One region of the Ensifer sp. SL37 genome, then DNA from elsewhere that is predicted to be linked to it. Evidence: predicted binding sites of a transcription regulator. Region 1 holds the regulator's gene; each other region holds the start of a gene.
The links. The regulator LexA, encoded in region 1, represses DNA repair genes until DNA is damaged. The targets are predictions, from matches to a motif close to TGTTCNNNNTGTGTTCNG.
Positions count from the first base shown of each region.

Region 1 (7,441 bases):
GTCCGCGCCCGATCCGGCGACCCATTGCCAGCTTGCGGCATTGTTGGCCGGATCCGCGTCGACCAGCGTGTCACGGAACCAGGCTTCTCCCTTGCGCCAGTCGACGAGCAGGTCCTTGATGAGAAAGGAGGCGACAATCATGCGAACGCGATTGTGCATGTAGCCGTGGCGCCATAGCTGGCGCATGCCGGCATCGACGATCGGGTATCCGGTGAGCCCTCTGGTCCATCGAGTAAAATCGTCCTCGTCGTTCAGCCAGTGGAAGCGGTCGAATCGACGGTCGAGGTTGCGGCGGCCAAGCTCAGGATAATGAAACAGCAGATGATAGGAGAATTCGCGCCAGGCGAGTTCCTTGCGGAAGGTGGCCGCCCCTTCGCCGCTATCGGCCTGGGGCCCAGCTGCCGCATGCCAGGCCTGCGCCGGCGAAATTTCGCCAAAGGCGAGATGAGGCGAGAGCAGGGATGTGCCATCCGCGTCGGGAATGTCGCGGCAGCGTTTGTAGGCGTCGAGCTTCTCATCGACGAATTCTTCGAGACGGGTGGCCGCACCGTCTTCGCCCGGCGTCCAGACCTCGCTGAATGTCGCCGCCCAGTCCGGTTTCGTCGGCAGCAACGACCAGTCGTCAAGGCGTTCCGATCGCGGCCATGCTCCCGGGGCTGCGATATGGTGCGGCCGGTCGATCGGCGGTGCTGGCTCGTTTTTCAGTTCGAGCGCGCGCCAGAACGGCGTGAACACGCGGTAGGGGCCGCCCGTCGTCGTCAGCAGCCGCATGGGCTCATGCAGCAATTGTCCTGCAAAGCTCTCCGCGATGATTCCCCGCTCGGCCAGCGCCTTCTTGAGCGCGGTATCCGTGGCGATGCCGTTCGGGTCGTAGCGCCGGTTCCAGTAGATGCGCTCCGCACCGCTTGCGCGCGCAATCTCGACAATCACGTCAAGCGGCGCGCCTGATCGTAGAACGAGGCGAGAAGCGTGCCGCGCGAGACTTGCGCCCAAGGCCTCGAGCGAATGGTGCAGCCACCACGCCTGCGCCGCCCCGAGCGGACCGTTGCCGCTGTCGGCGGGTTCGCGAATATAGAGGGGAATGACGGCTGCCTCGCCGGCGGCAGCCGAGAGGGCGCGATTGTCGGCCAGGCGGAGATCCTTGCGGAACCAGACGATGATGGGCGGCGCCGCGGCCTTTGTCATGAAGAACCATCGGGAGGTTGGGGATTGATCACTTGGAGAACATAGGTGCAAAATGAAAAAGAGCCATTCGCATCGCTGCAAATGGCTCTTTTAGAAAGTGGCTCCCCGGGCCGGATTCGAACCGGCGACCTGTCGATTAACAGTCGAATGCTCTACCGCTGAGCTACCAGGGATCATCCGCGCCGCTGTTGTGCTGTGCGCTTCAGAAGTGAGGCTGCTAATACGCATGCTTTTCTGATTTGCCAAGCGCTTTTTCAAAAAAAATGACAAGTTCCGTTGCGAGGCTGTGGAGAAGTCCCCAATTGTGGGAAAACACGCCGGATAGGGAATGATGAATAAAAACAGGAAGCAGACGCATTTCGGCATTGATCCGCAAACACGACAGATCGTGCTGGGAAAATGGCGTATCGCGTTGCCCGACTCGCCCCTGCTGCGGATCCTACTGGGTTCGCTGCTGGTGTTTTGTGGTTTTCTCGGTTTCTTGCCCGTGCTGGGCTTCTGGATGATACCGTTGGGCCTGATCGTGCTTTCCCACGACATTCCCTCGGTTCGCCGCCGCCGTCGTCGTCTGGCCGTCTGGTGGGCGCGCTGGCGCGGGAAGGCCAACTCCTCGAACGGCTCCTGAGCCGGACGCCGATTTAACGATCTTGTTGTCGAGGCAGGGCGGTCGGCAGTTTTCGGTTCCTCGCGGCCGTCACGTACCAATTCCGAATCTCTCAACAAGGGCCGTGGCCGCGCAGGCGAATGACCGGTTCCTCGCGGTCTTCCCCTCTGTTGGGGTGCTTTCGAAAACTTTTCGGCAACCCATCAAACGCATAATGCGGTCTCGAATCAGGATGGGGACCGATGGCCAAAGCCACTACGAAACGTCGACGCCGCAGTTCGGGCCGAAGCACCAGCAAACAGGGCGGCATGGCGCCGTGGTATCTGGCCGCAGCGCTCACCCTTGGCGGCGTCATGGCCTACGACCATCGCGCCGAGTTGCGGCACTGGCCGGTGGTTTCGGATGTCATGGCCTTTGCATCGCGATCGGAAACGAAGCCGAAGCCTCAGCGCGCGGTTCCTGAAGCGCAGGAGCGCGTTGCGCAGCTGGCGGATAGGCACAAACCAAATCCGAAGCCCAACCCAGCGACGAAGGTTGTCCTGGCCGCCCCGGTGCCGTCGGTGAATGTCGGCGTCACGCCGCCAACCCCTCTCGTGCGGCCGAATGAAGAGGTGAAGACGGCATCCATCCGTACCGATCAGTTCTATTTTTGCGGCATTCGCAACGACAACTGCGTGATCGATGGCGCGACCTTCGTCTTCCATGGCGAGACGATCCGCGTCGCCGATGTCGATGCACCGCGAATCCGCCAGGCAAGCTGCGACAAGGAGCGTTCGCGCGGCTTCTACGCCAAGCAGCGCCTGCGCGAATTGCTGAATGCAGGCGACTTCAGGCTGATCTCGGCGGGAGGGCGATCAGATGCCAAGGCCGGCGAGAAACTGCGCCTGGTCACACGCGGTGACCAATCTCTTGGACGTGTACTCGTTTCCGAGGGGCTCGTGCGGCCGTGGGAAGGGCGCCCGACGCCCTGGTGCTGAGATCAGCTGGGAGACGATCGGCGGTCATCGTCGATCGTTCTGTGGAAAGTATCCGTCCTGCAATTCGACGGCGCGTTTTTCAGAAAATGCCTCTTGCGGTTTTTCGGCAATCATTCTAAATCCGCGCCAACGCTTGGTTATCCGAGCTGTGAGGCCTCGTGGCGGAGTGGTGACGCAGAGGACTGCAAATCCTTGTACCCCGGTTCAATTCCGGGCGAGGCCTCCAATAATCTCACCTCGTTAAATTTGGTTTGGCGTTCTGCCTTAGGGCAGCGCGGTAAAATTCGCGACACGTCCGCGCAAGCCACGTCTCCTATGCCTCCGTCGGATCTTATCGCTTCGGTGAATTCGGTAGAGGGGGAACGATGACTCCGCTGAGATCAACCGCATCGGTAGCGTCCGTCAACATTAAGAACGGAGGCAATGGCATCAATGAAAAAGAGACTGATCCTGACGGCGTTGGCGTGTTTTGCGGCGACCGCTATTGAGGCGCGCGCGGACGACCTGGTTTTCCAGCTGAAGAACAACACCGGCGCGGTACTGACGAATTTCTATACGTCGCCGGTCGGCGTCAATGAATGGGAAGACGATGTTTTCGGTCGGCAGGTCCTTAACCCCGGCGAGAGCATGGAGATCACCATTGCCGACGGGCGGGACGTCTGCAAATACGACATGCGATTCGAATTCGAGGAAGGCTCGGCCCTCGATACGACCGAGGACACGCAGGATCTCTGCGAACTCGGCGAATACACGATCCACGAATAAGCGATCTGGATTTCAGGTCGCCTTAAATGGAAAGAGCCTCGCCACTTTCAGTGGCGAGGCTCTTCTGATTCGGCGTTCTGCCTGGAATTCAATGGTAGCGGCGGATCAGCCCGACGAGCTTGCCCTGGATCTTCACGCGATCCGGTCCGAAAATGCGCGTCTCGTAGGCGGGGTTGGCCGCTTCGAGCGCAATCGACGCGCCCTTGCGACGGAAGCGCTTCAGCGTCGCTTCCTCGTCGTCCACGAGCGCCACGATGATGTCGCCGGGATTGGCCGAGTTGCCGTTGCGGATGATCACCGTGTCGCCATCGAAGATGCCGGCCTCGATCATCGAATCGCCCTTTACTTCGAGGGCGTAATGCTCGCCGCTGCCGATCATGTCGAGCGGAACGGTAATGTCATGGGTGTTGTTCTGGATCGCCGAGATCGGCACGCCGGCAGCGATGCGCCCCATCACCGGGACGGAAACAGACGTGCTTTCGGCGACCGGCGCCGGCTTCGGCGTGGCAGGAGCGGCGGCCGGCGGCTTTCCGAGGCTGCCCTCGATCACGCTCGGCGAGAAGCCCCTGCGCGGCTGTTGCTGGCCGGCGGCGTAGGCTTCCGGAAGCTTGATGACTTCGAGCGCGCGTGCCCGGTTCGGCAACCGGCGAATGAACCCGCGTTCTTCGAGCGCCGTGATCAAGCGGTGAATGCCGGACTTCGACGCCAGGTCGAGCGCATCCTTCATTTCATCGAAAGACGGCGGTACGCCCGACTCCTTCATGCGTTCGTGGATGAACAGAAGCAATTCCTGTTGCTTGCGGGTCAGCATGGCACGTCGCTCCAGAGGCGTGAAACAAATCAAGAACAGACACTATCTGTTCCATATGTGTTCCGCAAGTGCCTAAAACTCCGTGAATTCAGGCAATTGGCTGCTTCTGTGGGGGGCGATTGGTCACTTTTGCGGGAGCGGGGCGGTTTTCGGCGACGGTTGCGTCCCAAAACAGCGCCGGGCAGGTCAATCGCGCGCGTGATTCGAAAGAATCGCGGCTCTCTTCGCGGAGAGACTTAAGTCGCTTGCGAGGCCGAGCAGGCGTCTTCGAACTCCTTCACCGTTTCGGCGCTGTTGTCTTCCGGAAGCACTGCGTCGGCCGCATCGGTCGCAACGGGCGTATCGCCGTCATAAACGAAGGACTGGATGTAGAACGCGAGCGCGCCCTTCCAAACATTGCGTCCATCGATCTGATGGCACGGCACGGCCCGTTCGAAATCGGTCTGGAGTTCATCCACCGTCGCGGCACTGAGCTTGACGTCAGGCATATTGGGCGATGCGACTATCGAAGCGAGAAGCAGGGCGGCAAGCACGGTGATCGTCCACTTGATGAAGGGGTGGGACTACGGGTTGGTAAACGATGTGAACCGCGCTTTCGTTCCGAAGTCCAGCAAGCATGGCGATCACTCTGCCATGTTCAACAGCTCTTTGCCCGCAGGCTGTGGCTGATTTGCGCCAGCCGCTCCATCTCAAGCTCGTCTCGGCCGTTCTTCATGGACCGGCGCGGAGAATGCATCGGAGCTGCCAGCTTTCGCATCGGGCCTGGGGCGCGCAAAAATCCCTGCGGGGAAGGGCCTTCACCGTCTCGACAGGCCTCTAAAAAAAGATAACTTTGCGTGGATAGTGGGGTGGTTGCATGCATAGATTGTCGTTGGTGGTGCTCGGCCTGTTGCTCACGGCTGGAGCGGCGTCTGCCGAAGAAGGGCGTTCGAATATCTGGAAACGGATCAACGCCTGGACGGTGGGATCCGATCCTTCCCTGGGAGGCTCGTGTTACGCGGCGACGAGCTATGACGCCGGCGCTATCCTTCGTATCGGCTTTTATCCGCGGGGATCGACGAACCTGGCGTTTCTTTCGATCGGCAATGCCGAATGGAAATCAATCGAGCCGCAGCGGGAATACGATGTGGCCTTGCAGCTCGACCGTGGTCGTCAGTGGCCGGCCGTTGCGTTCGGTGTTGATCTGACCGGAGCCAAGGCCCTTGTCGTCAACTTTTCCAACACCGACTTCTTTACCGAATTCGTTCGCAAAAACACCTTGGCGCTGGCCTTCGAGGGGCGCGTCGTCGCGAGCCTCAGCCTGCGTGATTCGATGAAGGCGGTAAGCGAGATGTTCAAGTGCCAGGAGGCGGTGAGCGCCTTGATCCCGAATGGCGGTCAGGGAGCGGCGAACGATCCCTTTGCGGGCGCCGGTGGCAATGCGCCGAACAACGATCCCTTTGCCGGCGGCGGCCAGACCAAGTCGTCGAAAGATCCTTTCGCCATGTGATGGGCGCGTCCGCTTGCCGCAGAGAGGTGAATATTCCTAAAATATTGCCTGGGATCGGCTAGGCACCCTCGACAGTGACGGGGGGACCTATCAAAATGCGGGCAAACGGGGGTTTTGCATGCGTAGATTGCTGGTCGGATTGGTAAGCTGTCTGATCGCCGCGGGATCGGCCGCGGCTGAGGAGTCCGAAATCATCAAGTGGAAGGATGTCGACGGCTGGACCGTTGCATCCGACACCTCGATGGAGGGCTCCTGCTTCATCTCGTCGGTATTCGACGGCGGGGTCACCTTGCGCCTTGGGTTCTATCCCAAGGGCTCCGAGTCGCCGCTCTATATGAGCTTCGCCAGCGACGACTGGAGGTCGCTCGAGGTCGGCAAAGAGTACGACCTGACCTTCCGCTTCGACAAGACCGATCCCTGGAGCGCTTCGGCGACCGCTGCCGGTGATGCGAGCGGAAAGTTTCTGTTCGTGAACGTCACCGACGCCCAGTTCCTGACGGGCTTCGTGCGCAAGCGGGCCTTGGCCATCGCGTTTGAAGATCGCGTCATCGCAAATCTCAGCCTGCGCGGCACCGGCCCGGCGGCCGACGAGCTGATGAAATGCCAGCGGGCGGTCGACGAGATCATCGCCGACGAGGGCCGCAAGTCCAAGGAGAAGAAAGCCGACCCGTTCAGTGCACCGAGCGAGAAGCGATCGGCGCGGGATCCGTTCAGCCTCTGAAAACAGGTGGCCACGGGATCGGGCAGCGTTTCGCGAAGGCCGGACGGTGGCTTAGCATGGTGGTGTCCCCAGAGAGACTCGAACTGGCGATCTGCTGATGACAAATCAGCCGCTGTTCCGATACCTCGGCAACCGGGCACCTACTGATCGTTTTGGTGGAGCCGAAGGGAGTCGAACCCTCGACCTCCGCAGTGCGATTGCGGCGCTCTCCCAACTGAGCTACGGCCCCGTAGCATTCAGTCAACACGACCGGCGCCGATCCTGTCAATACGCGCGCCAGCGCGCCCGCTCGAACGCCGTTGCACGATCTGCGTTGTTCGATCCGGCCGGGCGCCGAAGGCAGTCGGTCTCTGAACCGCTTCTGCACTCCACCCATTGTCGAACTCTGCCGGCGGGTTTACGCTGCAACCTGACGATGGCGCTACGTGAACTGCGTTGAAATGTTGGCGGTATACGCCAAGCAGGAAATGACGTCCGGGCACTGGCGGTGAGCGCCATGATGCTCGAGCCAATTACACGATTTTCGTATGTGAGATAGGCCCCTGCCGGCCCACTGTTCCCATAAGAAACCTCTCCGTGGCCCGGCGATTGGAGGAGGATTGGCAAATGGCTCAGGCGATGAAGGCAGCCGTCGTTCGGCAATTCGGCGCGCCCCTGACGATCGAGGAAGTGGCAGTGCCCACGCCGCAGCCGGGACAGATCCTGGTGAAATACGAAGCAACGGGCGTTTGCCATACCGATCTCCATGCTGCAAATGGCGACTGGCCGGTGAAGCCCAGCCCACCATTCATTCCCGGGCACGAGGGTGTCGGCTATGTCTCGGCGGTCGGCGCCGGTGTCAAAAGAGTGAAAGAGGGCGACAGGGTCGGCGTTCCCTGGCTTCACAGCG
Region 1 covers NZ_JAPPRN010000006.1:3,641,939-3,649,379, reverse strand. Annotated here, with positions in the region: gene OVA00_RS29955 (cryptochrome/photolyase family protein) at 1-1,185, opposite strand, end outside; tRNA gene OVA00_RS29950 (tRNA-Asn) at 1,284-1,358, opposite strand; gene OVA00_RS29945 (hypothetical protein) at 1,517-1,810, shown strand; gene OVA00_RS29940 (thermonuclease family protein) at 2,032-2,766, shown strand; tRNA gene OVA00_RS29935 (tRNA-Cys) at 2,919-2,992, shown strand; gene OVA00_RS29930 (hypothetical protein) at 3,190-3,531, shown strand; gene lexA (transcriptional repressor LexA) at 3,620-4,342, opposite strand; gene OVA00_RS29920 (hypothetical protein) at 4,579-4,830, opposite strand; gene OVA00_RS29915 (hypothetical protein) at 5,217-5,831, shown strand; gene OVA00_RS29910 (hypothetical protein) at 5,959-6,552, shown strand; tRNA gene OVA00_RS29905 (tRNA-Ala) at 6,706-6,781, opposite strand; gene adhP (alcohol dehydrogenase AdhP) at 7,159-7,441, shown strand, end outside.

Region 2 (7,441 bases), 850 kb from region 1:
CCGCCCCAGGTACGCGTCAGCCGCCAGCCCATCTCGCCGCAGCGATAGACAAACCTGCAGACGCCCGTTCGCGCCCGCCATCGGGACGGCAACCGCAGAGCTGATCGCTACGCCGACCCCTGGAGCGTCCCGCACGTTCATCCCCCGCGCGGGCACAGCGATAAACAGACCCTGGCGCGCAACCGAGCGACAGCTGGTCTTCGCCTCAGGTCAGCAGACAAAGGAAAACGGGCGAAGCCTGCGCCTCGCCCGTTCCTAGAACAAATGTTGCAGCGCCCGCTTCAACGGACGCAGCAAGGTCCAGCGCCACGATATGGCGGCGGCTGAAATCAGCGCGTCAGCCGCTTGTAGGTGACGCGCTTCGGGTTGACCGAGTCCGGGCCGAGGCGGCGGATCTTGTCCTTCTCGTAGTCTTCGAAGTTGCCTTCGAACCACTCGACCTGGCTGTCTCCTTCAAAGGCGAGGATGTGCGTGGCAAGGCGGTCGAGGAACATGCGGTCGTGGCTGATGATAACGGCGCAACCGGCGAAGTTTTCGAGCGCGATTTCGAGCGCTGCCAGCGTCTCGGTGTCGAGGTCGTTGGTCGGTTCGTCGAGCAGCAGCACGTTGCCGCCGTTCTTCAGCATCTTGGCGAGGTGAACGCGGTTGCGCTGACCGCCCGAGAGGTTGCCGACCTTCTGCTGCTGGTCGCCGCCCTTGAAGTTGAAGGTCGAGCAATAGGCGCGCGAGTTCATCTCGTGCTTGCCGAGCTTGATGACTTCAGCACCGCCGGAGATTTCTTCCCAGACGGTCTTGTTGCCGTCGAGCGCGTCGCGGCTCTGGTCGACATAGCCGAGGTGCACGGTATCACCGATGCGGATCGAGCCGCTGTCGGGCTGTTCCTGGCCGGTGATCATGCGGAAGAGCGTCGTCTTACCGGCGCCGTTCGGGCCGATGATGCCGACGATGCCGCCCGGCGGCAGCTTCAGCGACAGGCCGTCGATCAGCAGGCGATCGCCATAGCCCTTGGTGACGCCTTCCATCTCGATGACCACCTGGCCGAGACGTTCGCCGACCGGGATGATGATCTGCGCGTCGCCGGGGCGCTGGTTTTCCGCCGCGTTGACCAGTTCGTCATAGGAGCGGATACGCGCCTTGGACTTGGCCTGACGAGCCTTGGGGCTGGATGCGATCCATTCCTGTTCGCGAGCGATCGCCTTCTGGCGGGACGCCTCTTCGCGACCTTCCTGCTGCATGCGCTTGGCCTTCGCAACCAGGTAGGCCGAGTAGTTGCCCTCGTAGGGGATGCTGCGGCCGCGGTCGAGCTCGAGGATCCAGCCGGTGACGTTGTCGAGGAAGTAACGGTCGTGGGTGATCATCAGCACGGCGCCCGGATACTCGCGCAGGTGCTTTTCGAGCCAGGCGATCGTCTCGGCGTCGAGGTGGTTGGTCGGTTCGTCGAGGAGCAGCAGGTCCGGCTGCGAGAGCAGCAGCTTGCAGAGCGCGACACGACGCTTTTCACCGCCCGACAGGTTGGTGACTTCCGCGTCGCCCGGCGGGCAGCGCAGCGCTTCCATGGCCATTTCGACCTGACTTTCCAGATCCCAGAGGTTCTGGCTGTCGATGATATCCTGGAGCTTGGCGCCCTCTTCCGCCGTCTCGTCGGAATAGTTCATCATCAGTTCGTTGTAGCGGTCGACGATCGCCTTCTTCTTGGCAACCCCTTCCATGGCGTTTTCAAGCACCGTCTTCGTCGGATCGAGCTGCGGCTCCTGCGGCAGGTATCCGACGGTCGCACCTTCGGCCACCCAGGCCTCGCCGGTGAATTCCTTGTCGAGGCCGGCCATGATGCGCAGAACCGTCGACTTACCGGCGCCGTTGGGGCCGAGGATACCGATCTTGGCATCCGGGTAGAACGACAGATGAACGTTCTCGAGAACCTTCTTCGCGCCGTAGGACTTATTAAGCCCGGCCATATGATAGATGAACTGACGTGCCATGAGGGAATGCTCCGCAGGGATAAGGAAATTTGCCCGCTATGTAGGCGAATTATAGGAAGGGGGCAATGATCAAAGGCATCCGCCCCCGCCCTATCCCAAAACGAACATCCCCATCGGAACGCCCGGCAGGCTCTCCCGGAAGGCGCCTAAAGCCGGCGCGGTCCAGGCCGCACCATAAGGCGCTGCCACGGCCGACCGGGCGAAACGCCCTACCCGCGACCGGCAGTATCGGCGATACCCTTGGCGCATTTGAACTCGGTCGTGCCTGCGGCCTGGATCAGCGGCCCGAGGCTCGCAGCCTTCATGACATCGCCCGTGAGCCCGATCGTCAGCCCGGTGATGATGCTGCGGCCCTGCACGGTCTGGCAGCGCATGCGCACCCGGTCGCCGGCTCCAGCGCCAAAACTCTGGTCGAAGGCCTGCTTGATCGCCGCCTCATCGAGTTCCGCGCCGACACGTTGGCGGAAAAGTGCCCCGACCGCCGAGCGGTTGAGCTCTTCCAGCATGCGCAGCTGCACCGAGAAATAGTCGTCGACCGAGCCGCTCTGGCAGGTGCCGCTTCGCAGCCACTGGTGCCGGTCGAGACCGGATTGCACGCCGGGCATGGCGATAAGCAGCCGCGCCGCGGTGTCGTCGGCCATGGCAAGCTTCGGCAGCTCCAGCCAGCTGCCCTTGCGGTCGGTTGCCCGCGCTTCTGCCGCGCCCCCGCAATAGCTCTTGCGCAGCGGCCACAGGCCATGCAGCGAGAGGTTGGTGGCATCGAAGCGTTCCGCCGTCTGGCTCTCGCATTCCTTGCGTTGCGGCCGCGTCTCGCAGAAACCGGGCTGCCAACTGACCGCCAGCACATAGTCGGTGCGGCTGGTTGAACTTGCCGGCGCAGCACCCCTGGATGCGTCTTCACCGGCTGCAAAGGCGCCGGACGCAAGCAACAGCGTCAGCGCTGCCAGGATGCCCGCCACAGAACCTGATATCGCTTTACAAAAACGGACCATGATATCCTCCCGCAAAAACAAAACGGGAACAAATATCGCCCAAAACGGGAAAATTGCAACCCCTAATGTAATGCACCGTCAAATCGCTTGTGACCTCATGCGCAACGATCAACAAGCGGCGATTGCCTTTGCCACGCAAATCGATTTGAAATCTCAAAGGTCTGTCGATTGCTTCCGGGAGTAGAGATGTTCGGGCAGGTGAAGACGCATCAGAGCCCGACCGGTGCCAGCTTGAGCTGGCGGCATTTTCCGGCAACCACAGAAGCCCGCGGCATCCTTCTCGTCAGCCATGGCCTTGCCGAGCATTCCGGCCGATATGCCCGCTTTGCCGAGGCGATGGCCGGTCACGGCTTCCATGTCTATGCCCACGATCATCGCGGCCACGGCGCGACGCGGGCGCCTGACGCCCAGCTTGGGATGTTCGCAAGCCGCGACGGCCTCGACAAGATATTCGCGGACATCCGGGCAGTGCGGGAGATTGCGACCACCGCCCATCCGGGCTTGCCGGTCATCCTCTTCGGCCATTCCATGGGTGGACTGATCGCGCTCAATGCCGCCGAAACCGATCCCGGCCTCTACGATGCGCTTGCCGTCTGGAACTCCAACTTCCGGCCGGGCCTTGCCGGCCGTGGCGGACAGGTGATCCTGAAGATCGAAAAGGCGCTCAAAGGGTCTGACGTGCCGAGCCCGCTTCTGACCAAGCTCACCTTCGGCATGTGGGGCGGCGCCATCAAGGATCGCAAGACCGATCTCGACTGGCTGTCGCGCGACGATGCCGAGGTCGCCAAATATGCCGCCGACCCGCTCTGCGGCTTCGATGCGACGGTCTCGCTCTGGCTCGATCTTTTCCGCCTGTCCTTCAATGGCGCCCGGCCCGACCGGCTGGCGCGGCTCCGGAAAAACCTGCCCATTCATCTCGTCGGCGGCAGCGCTGACCCGTCGACCGAGATGGGCAACGCCGTCCGCTGGCTTGGCACGAAGATGAAAGCCGCCGGTCTCAGCGACGTTAGCGTCACCGTCTATGACGGCATGCGCCACGAAACACTGAACGAACTCGGCCGGGACGAGGCGACGGCCGACTTTGCCGCCTGGTGCCTGCGCGCCGTCGCAGGGCGGCGCTGACCGGAAATATCATGGCCGACATGTCGCTTCCTAAGATCGCCGCCGACCACAACCGCATCTCCTTCGGGCTGACGCTGATGGTGATCTCGGTGCTTCTGTCGCCGCTGATCGACATCTTCGCCAAGCTCGCGATCGCCACCGTTCCCTCGGCCGAAATCACCGCCGTGCGCTTTCTGCTGCAGGTCGTCTTCATCCTGCCGATCGTGCTTGTCCGCGGCAGCCTGTTTGATCTCACCTGGAAGAAGACCGGGCTGCACGCATTGCGCGGCGGTCTGCTGGTTGTGACCATGCTCTCCTTCATTACCACGCTGAAGGTCATGGAAGTCGCCGACGCGATCGCGATCTTCTTCGTCGAGCCGATCATCCTCACGATCCTCGGCAGCATCTTCCTGAAGGAGACGATCGGCTGGCGGCGCTACACCGCCTGCGGCGTCGGCTTCTTCGGCGCGCTGCTCGTCATCCAGCCGAGCATGCAGGAGGTCGGCTGGATCGCCCTTCTGCCTGTTGTGGCCGCCTTTGGCCTTGCCGTTTTCCTGCTCGTCACCCGCATGGTCGCGCAAAATGAGGACCCCTGGTCGATGCAGTTTCACGCCGGCGTCTGGGGCGCGCTCTTCTGTCTCGTGCTGCTTTATTTCGGCGAAGGCACCGGTTCCGGCATCTTCGATCCGGTCTGGCCAGAAGGGTACACCTGGTATTACCTGCTCGGCGTCGGCGTCACCGCCACCATTTCAGGCGTGCTCGGCGTCTATGCCTATCGCGCCGCCCCGGCCTCGGTGCTGGCGCCGCTGCAGTATCTCGAAATCGTTTCGGCCACGATCTTCGGCTGGCTCGTCTTCGGCGACCTGCCCGACGCGCTGAAGTGGCTCGGCATCGCCATCATCATCGGCTCCGGCCTCTACATCATCTGGCGCGAGCGCCGCGTGCACAAGGACACGAGCGTCGCTCCGGTGTCGCCAGCCATCTGACAACAAAGCCATCTGAAAACAAAAGAAAGACCATCGGGAGGAATATCATGAAAACTGGAGGTCAGCTCATCGTTGACGCGCTCGTCGCCAACGGGGTGAAGCGCATCGCCTGCGTGCCGGGGGAAAGCTATCTCGCCGTGCTCGACGCGCTCTACGACACCGACATCGACGTGCTCGTCTGCCGCCAGGAAGGCGGGGCCGCGATGATGGCGGATGCCTGGGGGCGGCTGACCGGCGAGCCCGGCATCTGCATGGTGACCCGCGGCCCTGGCGCGACCAACGCTTCCGCCGGCCTCCATGTCGCCAAGCAGGATTCGATCCCGATGATCCTCTTCATCGGCCAGGTGCAGAGCGAAGCGCGCGAGCGCGAGGCCTTCCAGGAGATCGAATACCGCCGCGCCTTCACCGAGGTCGCCAAATGGGTGGGCGAGATCGACGATCCCGCCCGCATTCCGGAATTCGTCACCCGCGCCTTCGCGGTCGCCACGTCCGGCCGCCCCGGCCCTGTCGTGCTGACGCTCCCCGAGGACATGCTGACCCGCAGCGCCGAGGCGCCCGCCGCCAAACCCTACCAGCCGGTCGAGGGTCATCCAGGTCCGGCGCAGATGAAGCGGCTCGGCGAAATGCTGAGCAACGCCAAGCGCCCGATCGCCGTCCTCGGCGGCACTCGCTGGACAGCGGAAAGCGTTGCTGAATTCCAGCGCTTCGCTGAACGCTGGAAGCTGCCGGTCGGGTGCTCCTTCCGTCGCCAGATGCTGTTTGATCACCTGCACCCGATGTACGCCGGCGACGTCGGCATCGGCATCAACCCCGCTCTGGCAAAAGAGGTCAAGGAAGCGGATCTCATCCTGCTTATCGGCGGCCGCTTCTCGGAAATGCCCTCGTCCGGCTATACGTTGATGGATAGCCCCTACCCGCGCCAGACGCTGGTCCATGTGCATCCTGACAGTTCCGAGCTCGGCCGCGTCTACCGTCCGGAGTTGGCGATTGCCGCCAGCCCGCGCGACTTCGTCGCCGCGCTCGAAAGCCTTGCACCGCCGAGCGAACCGAGCTGGTCCGTACGCACCGAGACCATGCACGCCGCCTATCTCAAGTGGTCGACCCCGCCGGAAACCGGACCGGGCGCGGTGCAGATGGGGCCGATCATGAACTGGATCGAGGCGAACGTGCCGGAGGATACGATCTTCACCAACGGCGCCGGCAACTACGCCACCTGGGTGCATCGCTTCCACCGCTTCCGCCGCTACGCCACACAGGCAGCCCCGGCTTCGGGCTCAATGGGTTACGGCCTGCCGGCTGCGGTCGCCGCGAAGCAATTACATCCGGATCGCGAAGTCATCTGCTTTGCCGGGGATGGCTGCTTCCTGATGCACGGCCAGGAATTCGCAACCGCCGTGCGCTACCGCCTGCCGATCATCACCGTCGTCGTCAACAACGGTATCTACGGCACGATCCGCATGCACCAGGAGCGCGACTATCCCGGCCGCGTCAGCGCCACCGATCTCACCAACCCGGATTTTGCAGCCCTTGCCCGCGCCTATGGCGGCCACGGCGAGACGGTCGAGAAGACGGAAGAGTTTGCCGACGCCTTCCTCAGGGCGCGCGCCAGCGGCAAGCCGGCGATCATCGAGATCAAGCTCGATCCCGAAGCGATCACCCCGACGCGCACGCTAAGCGAGATCAGGGCGGGCTGAGCAAGTCTTGTTCGTGAAGGGTCCAATCACGGCGCAGACGCGCCGTGGCTGGATTCCCGTGACAAGCACAGGAATGAGGGAGGTATAATTGTGGCCGACCGGCGTTCAATTGGCGCACGACGCCCCGGTAGGCGTCGCTTCGCCCGCGCGTTCGCAGGCACAGAAGCGCGGGCGCGTGGGAAGAAGGGCCCCATCGCAAATGCTCCACCGCCCTCATTCCTGTGCTTGTCACAGGAATCCAGCAGCGCCGGCGGCGCGGTGAACGATCACGCCCGCTAACTGCCTGCGAGATACGTCCAACCGCCTACTCCAGCCATTCCGTCGAAAACGCGCCGGCTTCATGCAGGTCGGTTGTCTCCAGGCGCCCCGGCCCGAGGTTCTCGAACTTGTGCGGCACATTGGCCGGCGCCACGACGATCTGACCGGCCTCGGCATCGATGATGCGGTCGCCGACGGTGAAGCGGGCGCGGCCGACGCGGACGATGAAGGTTTCCGGATAGGGATGGCGGTGCAATTTCGGCCCGTACCCGATCTCGTCTGTGGAAACGAAGATCACCGAAAGGCCTGCGCCATAGGCGCCGCCCTCGAATTCACCCTTCCAGGCGTCGGGCTCATCCGCCCATTGCTCCCGCGAAATGAGATGCGCTTCGGCCATGCCGATCCTCCACTGTCAGATGGAACGATGCGGC
Region 2 covers NZ_JAPPRN010000006.1:2,791,191-2,798,631, reverse strand. Annotated here, with positions in the region: gene ettA (energy-dependent translational throttle protein EttA) at 330-1,979, opposite strand; gene OVA00_RS25625 (ribonuclease T2 family protein) at 2,189-2,971, opposite strand; gene OVA00_RS25620 (alpha/beta fold hydrolase) at 3,158-4,093, shown strand; gene OVA00_RS25615 (DMT family transporter) at 4,105-5,058, shown strand; gene OVA00_RS25610 (thiamine pyrophosphate-binding protein) at 5,106-6,752, shown strand; gene OVA00_RS25605 (cupin domain-containing protein) at 7,057-7,407, opposite strand.
Region 2: OVA00_RS25625 (ribonuclease T2 family protein) is a predicted target of LexA. The motif match lies at 2,985-3,002, and genes of this name have one in related genera.

Region 3 (7,441 bases), 180 kb from region 1:
AGCAGACGATGCGGCCGACGGTGCTCAACATGACCGACGTGATCGGCGACCTGCGCATGCTGGTCGACCGCATGACCGGAACGAACGTCAAGGTCGAGGTCGACTATGGCCGCGATCTCTGGCCGGTCCGGACCGATCTCGGCCAGTTCGAACAGGTGCTTTTGAACCTCGCGGTCAACGCTCGCGACGCCATGCCCCAAGGCGGCATCATCACACTTCGCACCCGCAATCTGCCGGCGGCTGAGGTTTCGGCCTTCGGACGCCGTGAGCTGCCGGACGAAGACTTCGTGATGGTGGAAGTTTCCGACCAGGGAACAGGTATTGCGCCCGAAATCCTCGACAAAATCTTCGAGCCGTTCTTCACGACCAAGGAAGTGGGCAAGGGGACCGGTCTCGGCCTGTCGATGGTCTATGGCATCGTCAAGCAGTCGGGCGGCTACATCTATCCGGAATCGGAAGTGGGCAAGGGCACGACCTTCCGCATCCTCTTGCCGCGCCATATCGAGGTGCCGGTTGCGCCCGAGGAGCCCGCGCAGGCAGGCACCGGAACCGTTGCTGCGCCGGTGGTGCAGACGATCGCGGCTCCCGTGGTCAAGACCGAGGAGCCGACCGATCTCACCGGAGATTCGGCAGTCGTGCTGCTCGTCGAGGACGAGGAGGCTGTTCGCCGCGGCGGCAAGCGCATGCTGGAAACGCGCGGCTACACCGTCTACGAAGCGGGCTCCGGCGTCGAGGCGCTCGACATCATGGACGAGCTCAACGGCGCCGTCGATATCGTCGTATCCGACGTGGTGATGCCGGAAATGGACGGACCGACGCTCCTGACCGAACTGCGCAAGAAATACCCGGACCTGAAGTTCATCTTCGTCTCGGGCTATGCCGAAGACGCCTTTGCCCGCAACCTGCCGGCGGATGCCAAGTTCGGCTTCCTGCCCAAACCGTTCTCGCTGAAGCAGCTGGCGGTATCGGTGCGCGAAATGCTCGATTCCTAGGGCCGTTGAACGCCAGGGGATATCGACCGGGGTCCGGCGCTGGGTACGTTAGGCTTCCGCCCCTAGTCGTTCTGCTGCCTTGACCAAGGCCCATTGGCCGAGGCGCGTGTTGCCGACCAGCCGGGAGGAAGATCGGCGATCTCGTTAAGGTCGATGTGGCGCTCGACGACCTCCGCCATCGCGACCACCAGCACTTTCGCCATGTCGATCGGTGCGCCATCTGTAAACGCCCATGAATGATCGTCTTCATGATGTGTTGCGACGAGAACCGGGTGCCCCGCGAGCACCGAGCGGCAGGTAACGCAGGCAACATCAGGTGCTTGATCAAACTTCCAACGCATCGTCAGCCTTCGCCAATGTAAAAAGCCCGGCGCTTGCGGGCCGGGCTTCTCTATTTCTCGCCGTTTCTTACCGGATTACTTCACGTTCAACGCGACGGCGATCTCGCCGGCAAGCCGGGCATTGTTCTCGACCAGCGCGATGTTGGTCTCGAGGCTGCGGCCCTCGGTCATTTCGAAGAGGTTGCTGAGCAGATAGGGCGTGACCGCCTTGCCGGTGATCTCGTCGTTCTCGGCATTGTCGAGCGCGCGGGCGATATAGATTTCCATCTCTTCGCGCGGGATCTCGGCAGCTTCCGGAACCGGATTGGCAACCAGCATGCCGCCTTCGACGCCGAGCAGCTCGCGCATGGTCTGGAAGTTGGCGATCGCGGCCGGGCTATTCAGCATCAGCGGGCTCTTGAGGCCGCTGTCGCGCGACCAGAAGGCCGGGAAGATTTCGCTGTCATAGGTGACGACCGGAACGCCGCGGGTCTCGAGCACTTCGAGTGTCTTCGGAATGTCGAGGATCGCCTTCGCGCCGGCGCAGACGACGATGACACCGGTGCGGGCGAGTTCATCGAGGTCGGCGGAGATGTCAAAGGAGAGCTCGGCGCCACGGTGCACGCCGCCGATGCCGCCGGTCGCAAAGACGCGGATGCCGGCGCGGGCAGCAGCGATCATCGTCGCGGCGACGGTCGTCGCGCCGGTGCGGCGCTCGGCGATCGCGAAAGCGAGATCGGCGCGCGAGACCTTCATCGCGCCCTGGGTCTTGGCCAGTTCTTCGAGCTTGGCATCGTCAAGGCCGATATGCAGTACGCCATGAATGACGGCGATGGTCGCCGGCACGGCACCCTGTTCCCGGATGATCGCTTCAACGCTGCGGGCCATGTTCAGGTTGCCCGGGTAGGGCATGCCATGGGTGATGATGGTCGATTCCAGCGCCACGATCGGCGCGCCACGCGCCTTGGCGGCTGCGACCTCGTCGGAATATTCCATCGGCAGGAAGGGGGAAGCGGGTTTGGTCATGGTCTTTCCTTGGGAGTTCTGCTGGCAAATGTCATGACAGCATTTGGGGCGTGGGCACAAGGGCCAGCGCCTGTTCGAGATTGGCCGCGGACATCTCTTCGGATGCGGCCAAGGGAGAACGCAACGTCAAACCGGCGGCTGCGATGCCGTGCCGCAGGCAATCGGCGATGTTGCGGCCGGCAAGGCGGGCGGAAAGGAAGCCGGAGGCGAGCGCGTCGCCGGCGCCGGTGACGTCGGCAAGGGCGGGCAGGGCCGGCGGCACGACGACACAGGCGCTGTCGCCCTCGAAGGCAACGACCGTACGGCCGCCCCGGGTCACGACGCCTCCGTTGATGCCGAGACCGCGCAACAGGGCCGGCCATTCTTCCGCCTCGGCCGCCTCCTTGCCGGTCAGCGCCCGCGCCTCGGATTCGTTCATGAACAGGAACGAGAGATGCGAGAGGCACGGCCGGTAGCGGATGACCTTGGCCGGCGAAACAGCGATGCCGGCGACGAGGCGGCCGTTGCCGGCAGCCGACTGGGCAAGTGCGGCGATCGTTTCTTCCGGCAGGTTGGCATCGGTCAGCACCAGCTTGCTCGCGGCGATGACCTCGCGGAGCGCCCGCCGCTGCAACTGCCGTGGCGAGAACAGCCGGTAGAGTTCCATGTCGGCGAGCGCAATCACCAGATTGCCGTCGTTTTCGAGGATCGCCGTATAGCTCGGCGTCTGGCGGTCAAGAAAGGTGAGGGGACTGTCGATGACGCCAGCGGCGGCCGCGGCTACGGTCACCATCTCGCCGGCCGCATCACCGCCGCGGGTGCTGATCATGCGCACGCTGTGGCCAAGCCGCGCCAGGTTGCGCGCGGCATTGAAACCACCGCCGCCCGCTTCTTCGAACCAGCTTCCCGGATTGCTCGACCCGGGCGCTGTCGTTCCCGATATACGGCCGCGCCTGTCGATATGCGCGCCACCGAAAACGGCGATGTCAGCTTGCGTCATGAATGTTCCTCTGCTTGGCCGATCGGCCGAATATCTATTGGCATCCTGCAATGCCGCGTCGCAAATCGCCACGCGCCCGACCTGTCCAAAGTCTCATGCGCAGGCGAATCGGCCGAGCCCTGCCGGGCAGGTTCGAAGGGCTGGCGCCAACATTCGAAAACTCTGGTTTCGTTCCGTGAACAAGAATCGAACGTATCGTGAAAAGCTATTGTTTTTCAATGTGTTGTCGCGCTCTTGCAAATACGGAACAAAACATGTACAAAAACTCCTGCGGCGGCTTCATTGCCTCGGTAGCTTCAATAACCTAAAGGTGGACCAAATGGCACAAAACTCTTTGCGGCTCGTAGAGGACAAATCGGTGGATAAAAGCAAGGCACTTGAAGCGGCACTTTCCCAGATCGAACGTTCGTTCGGTAAGGGATCGATCATGAAGCTCGGTGGGAAGGACAGCATCATTGAGATCGAGACGGTTTCGACCGGCTCTCTCAGCCTCGACATCGCGCTCGGCATTGGCGGCCTGCCGAAGGGCCGCATCGTTGAAATTTACGGCCCGGAAAGCTCGGGTAAGACGACGCTGGCGCTGCAGACCGTCGCCGAAGCACAGAAGAAGGGCGGCATCTGCGCCTTCGTCGATGCTGAACACGCGCTTGACCCGGTTTATGCCCGTAAGCTCGGCGTCGATCTCGAAAACCTCTTGATCTCGCAGCCCGACACCGGCGAGCAGGCTCTGGAAATCACCGACACACTGGTGCGCTCCGGCGCGATCGACGTTCTCGTCGTCGACTCGGTTGCCGCACTTGTGCCGCGCGCCGAAATCGAAGGCGAAATGGGCGACAGCCTGCCGGGCATGCAGGCCCGCCTGATGAGCCAGGCGCTGCGCAAGCTGACGGCGTCGATCTCCAAGTCGAACTGCATGGTCATCTTCATCAACCAGATCCGCATGAAGATCGGCGTCATGTTCGGTTCGCCGGAAACCACCACCGGCGGCAACGCGCTGAAGTTCTACGCCTCGGTTCGCCTCGACATCCGCCGCATCGGCTCGGTCAAGGAGCGCGAAGAGGTCGTCGGCAACCAGACCCGCGTCAAGGTCGTCAAGAACAAGATGGCGCCTCCCTTCAAGCAGGTCGAATTCGACATCATGTATGGCGAGGGCGTATCGAAGACCGGCGAACTGGTCGACCTCGGCGTCAAGGCCGGCATCGTCGAAAAGTCTGGCGCCTGGTTCTCCTACAACAGCCAGCGTCTCGGCCAGGGCCGCGAGAACGCCAAGACGTTCCTGCGCGACAATCCGGATCTCGCGCGCGAAATCGAGACGGCGCTGCGCCAGAACGCCGGCCTGATCGCTGATCGGTTCCTCGAGAATGGCGGTCCGGAAGCGGACGACGGTGACGAGCCGCCGGAAGCATAAGCCGCTCGGCCCACTGAGGTTACCAGAAAACCGGTCGTCCCGTGGGCGGCCGGTTTTTTGCTGGCGTCTGGACAGTCGGATATGTGAGCGATAAAAGCCTTTGGTTCCGGCGACCCAGCGCGTTGGAGGGTGCGGTCACCACGGGTGGCCGCAGGGTTTAGGGACAATGGCTTAGTGGCGCGGCATGGGCCGTACCCGGGCCGGATTTGGTGCTTAAGAATAGGACGCAAGATGAGCGGCGTGAATGAAATCCGGTCGACCTTTCTCGACTATTTCCGCAGGAACGGTCACGAGGTCGTGTCGTCGAGCCCGTTGGTGCCGCGCAATGACCCGACATTGATGTTCACCAATGCCGGCATGGTGCAGTTCAAGAACGTCTTCACCGGCCTGGAGCAGCGTCCCTATTCGACGGCCGTTACGGCGCAGAAGTGCGTTCGCGCCGGCGGCAAGCACAACGACCTCGACAATGTCGGCTACACCGCGCGTCACCACACCTTCTTCGAAATGCTCGGCAACTTCTCCTTCGGCGATTACTTCAAGGAGAACGCGATCGAGCTCGCCTGGAACCTGATCACCAAGGAGTATGGCCTCGACGCCAAGCGCCTGCTGGTCACGGTCTACCACACCGACGACGAGGCCTTCGATCTCTGGAAGAAGATCGCCGGTTTCTCCGACGACCGCATCATCCGCATCCCGACCAGTGACAACTTCTGGGCCATGGGCGATACCGGCCCCTGCGGCCCGTGCTCGGAAATCTTCTACGACCACGGCGACCATATCTGGGGCGGACCTCCGGGCTCGGCCGACGAAGACGGCGACCGCTTCATTGAGATCTGGAACCTCGTCTTCATGCAGTACGAGCAGATCACCAAGGAAGAGCGGGTCAACCTACCGCGTCCGTCGATCGATACCGGCATGGGCCTCGAGCGTCTCGCAGCCGTTCTCCAGGGCGAGCACGACAACTACGACATCGACCTCTTCCGCGCGCTGATCGCGGCTTCGGAAGAAGCGACCGGCGTCAAGGCTGAGGGCGACCGTCGCGCCAGCCATCGCGTCATTGCCGACCACCTGCGTTCGTCCGCCTTCCTGATCGCCGACGGCGTGCTGCCGTCGAACGAAGGCCGCGGCTACGTGCTTCGCCGCATCATGCGTCGTGCGATGCGTCACGCGCAGCTGCTGGGCGCCCAGGATCCGTTGATGTGGAAGCTCTTGCCGGCACTCGTCGGCCAGATGGGCCGCGCCTATCCGGAACTGGTGCGCGCGGAAGCGCTGATCTCCGAGACGCTGAAGCTTGAGGAAACCCGTTTCCGCAAGACGCTGGAGCGCGGTCTCAATCTGCTGTCCGACGCATCTGCCGATCTGTCTGAAGGCGACCAGTTCAACGGTGAAACCGCCTTCAAGCTCTACGACACCTACGGCTTCCCGCTCGACCTGACCCAGGACGCGCTGCGCGCCAAGGGTATCACCGTCGATACCGACGCCTTCTCGGTTGCCATGGAGCGCCAGAAGGCCGAAGCCCGCGCCAACTGGGCCGGTTCCGGTGAAGCTGCGACCGAGACCATCTGGTTCGAGCTCAAGGAAAAGCACGGCGCGACCGATTTCCTCGGCTATGACACCGAGACCGCCGAGGGCGTGATCCAGGCGATCGTGCGCGATGGCGCTGTCGTAGCAACCGCCGCCAAGGGCGACACCGTCCAGGTGGTGCTCAACCAGACGCCGTTCTACGGCGAGTCGGGCGGCCAGATGGGCGATACCGGCACGATCACGACGGAAAGCGGCAAGCTCACCGTCACCGACACGCAGAAGCGCGGCGAGGGGCTCTTCGTCCACTTCGCGACCGTGGCCGAAGGCACGGTCAAGACCGGCGAAGCCGCCCAGCTCGACGTCGATCACGCCCGCCGCTCGCGCCTGCGCGCCAACCATTCGGCAACGCACCTGCTGCATGAGGCGCTTCGCGAAGTGCTCGGCACCCACGTGGCCCAGAAGGGCTCGCTGGTAGCGCCGGAACGCCTGCGCTTTGACGTTTCTCATCCGAAGCCGATGACGGCCGAGGAGCTGAAGGTCGTTGAAGAGATGGCCAACGAGATCATCGTCCAGAACACGCCGGTGACCACGCGCCTGATGAGCGTCGATGATGCGATTGCCGAAGGTGCGATGGCGCTCTTCGGCGAGAAGTACGGCGATGAGGTTCGCGTCGTCTCGATGGGCCGCGGCATTCACGGCTCCAAGGCCAACCGCGCTTATTCCGTCGAACTCTGCGGCGGCACGCACGTGTCTGCCACCGGTGACATCGGCCTGGTGCGCGTCGTCTCGGAAAGCGCCGTCGGCGCCGGCGTTCGTCGCCTCGAGGCGCTGACCGGTGAAGCGGCACGCGCTTATCTGAACGAGCAGGACGAGCGCGTGAAGACGCTCGCCAACACGCTGAAGGTTCAGCCGGGCGACGTGCTCGGCCGCGTCGAGGCGCTGCTCGACGAGCGCCGCAAGCTGGAACGCGAGCTGACTGAGGCCAAGAAGAAGCTGGCACTCGGTGGTGGCGGCGAAGCGGGTTCGGCCGATGCCGCCCGCGAAATCGCCGGCGTTCGCTTCCTCGGCAAGGTCGTTTCGGGCGTCGAGCCCAAGGATCTGAAGAGCCTGGCCGATGACGGCAAGAAGAGCCTCGGCTCCGGCGTCGTTGCCTTCGTCGGTGTTTCCGGCGATGGCAAGGCAAGCGCGGTCG
Region 3 covers NZ_JAPPRN010000006.1:3,461,347-3,468,787, forward strand. Annotated here, with positions in the region: gene cckA (cell cycle histidine kinase CckA) at 1-992, shown strand, start outside; gene OVA00_RS29075 (hypothetical protein) at 1,055-1,333, opposite strand; gene OVA00_RS29080 (pseudouridine-5'-phosphate glycosidase) at 1,409-2,338, opposite strand; gene OVA00_RS29085 (carbohydrate kinase family protein) at 2,370-3,317, opposite strand; gene recA (recombinase RecA) at 3,637-4,725, shown strand; gene alaS (alanine--tRNA ligase) at 4,957-7,441, shown strand, end outside.
Region 3: recA (recombinase RecA) is a predicted target of LexA. The motif match lies at 3,561-3,578, and genes of this name have one in related genera.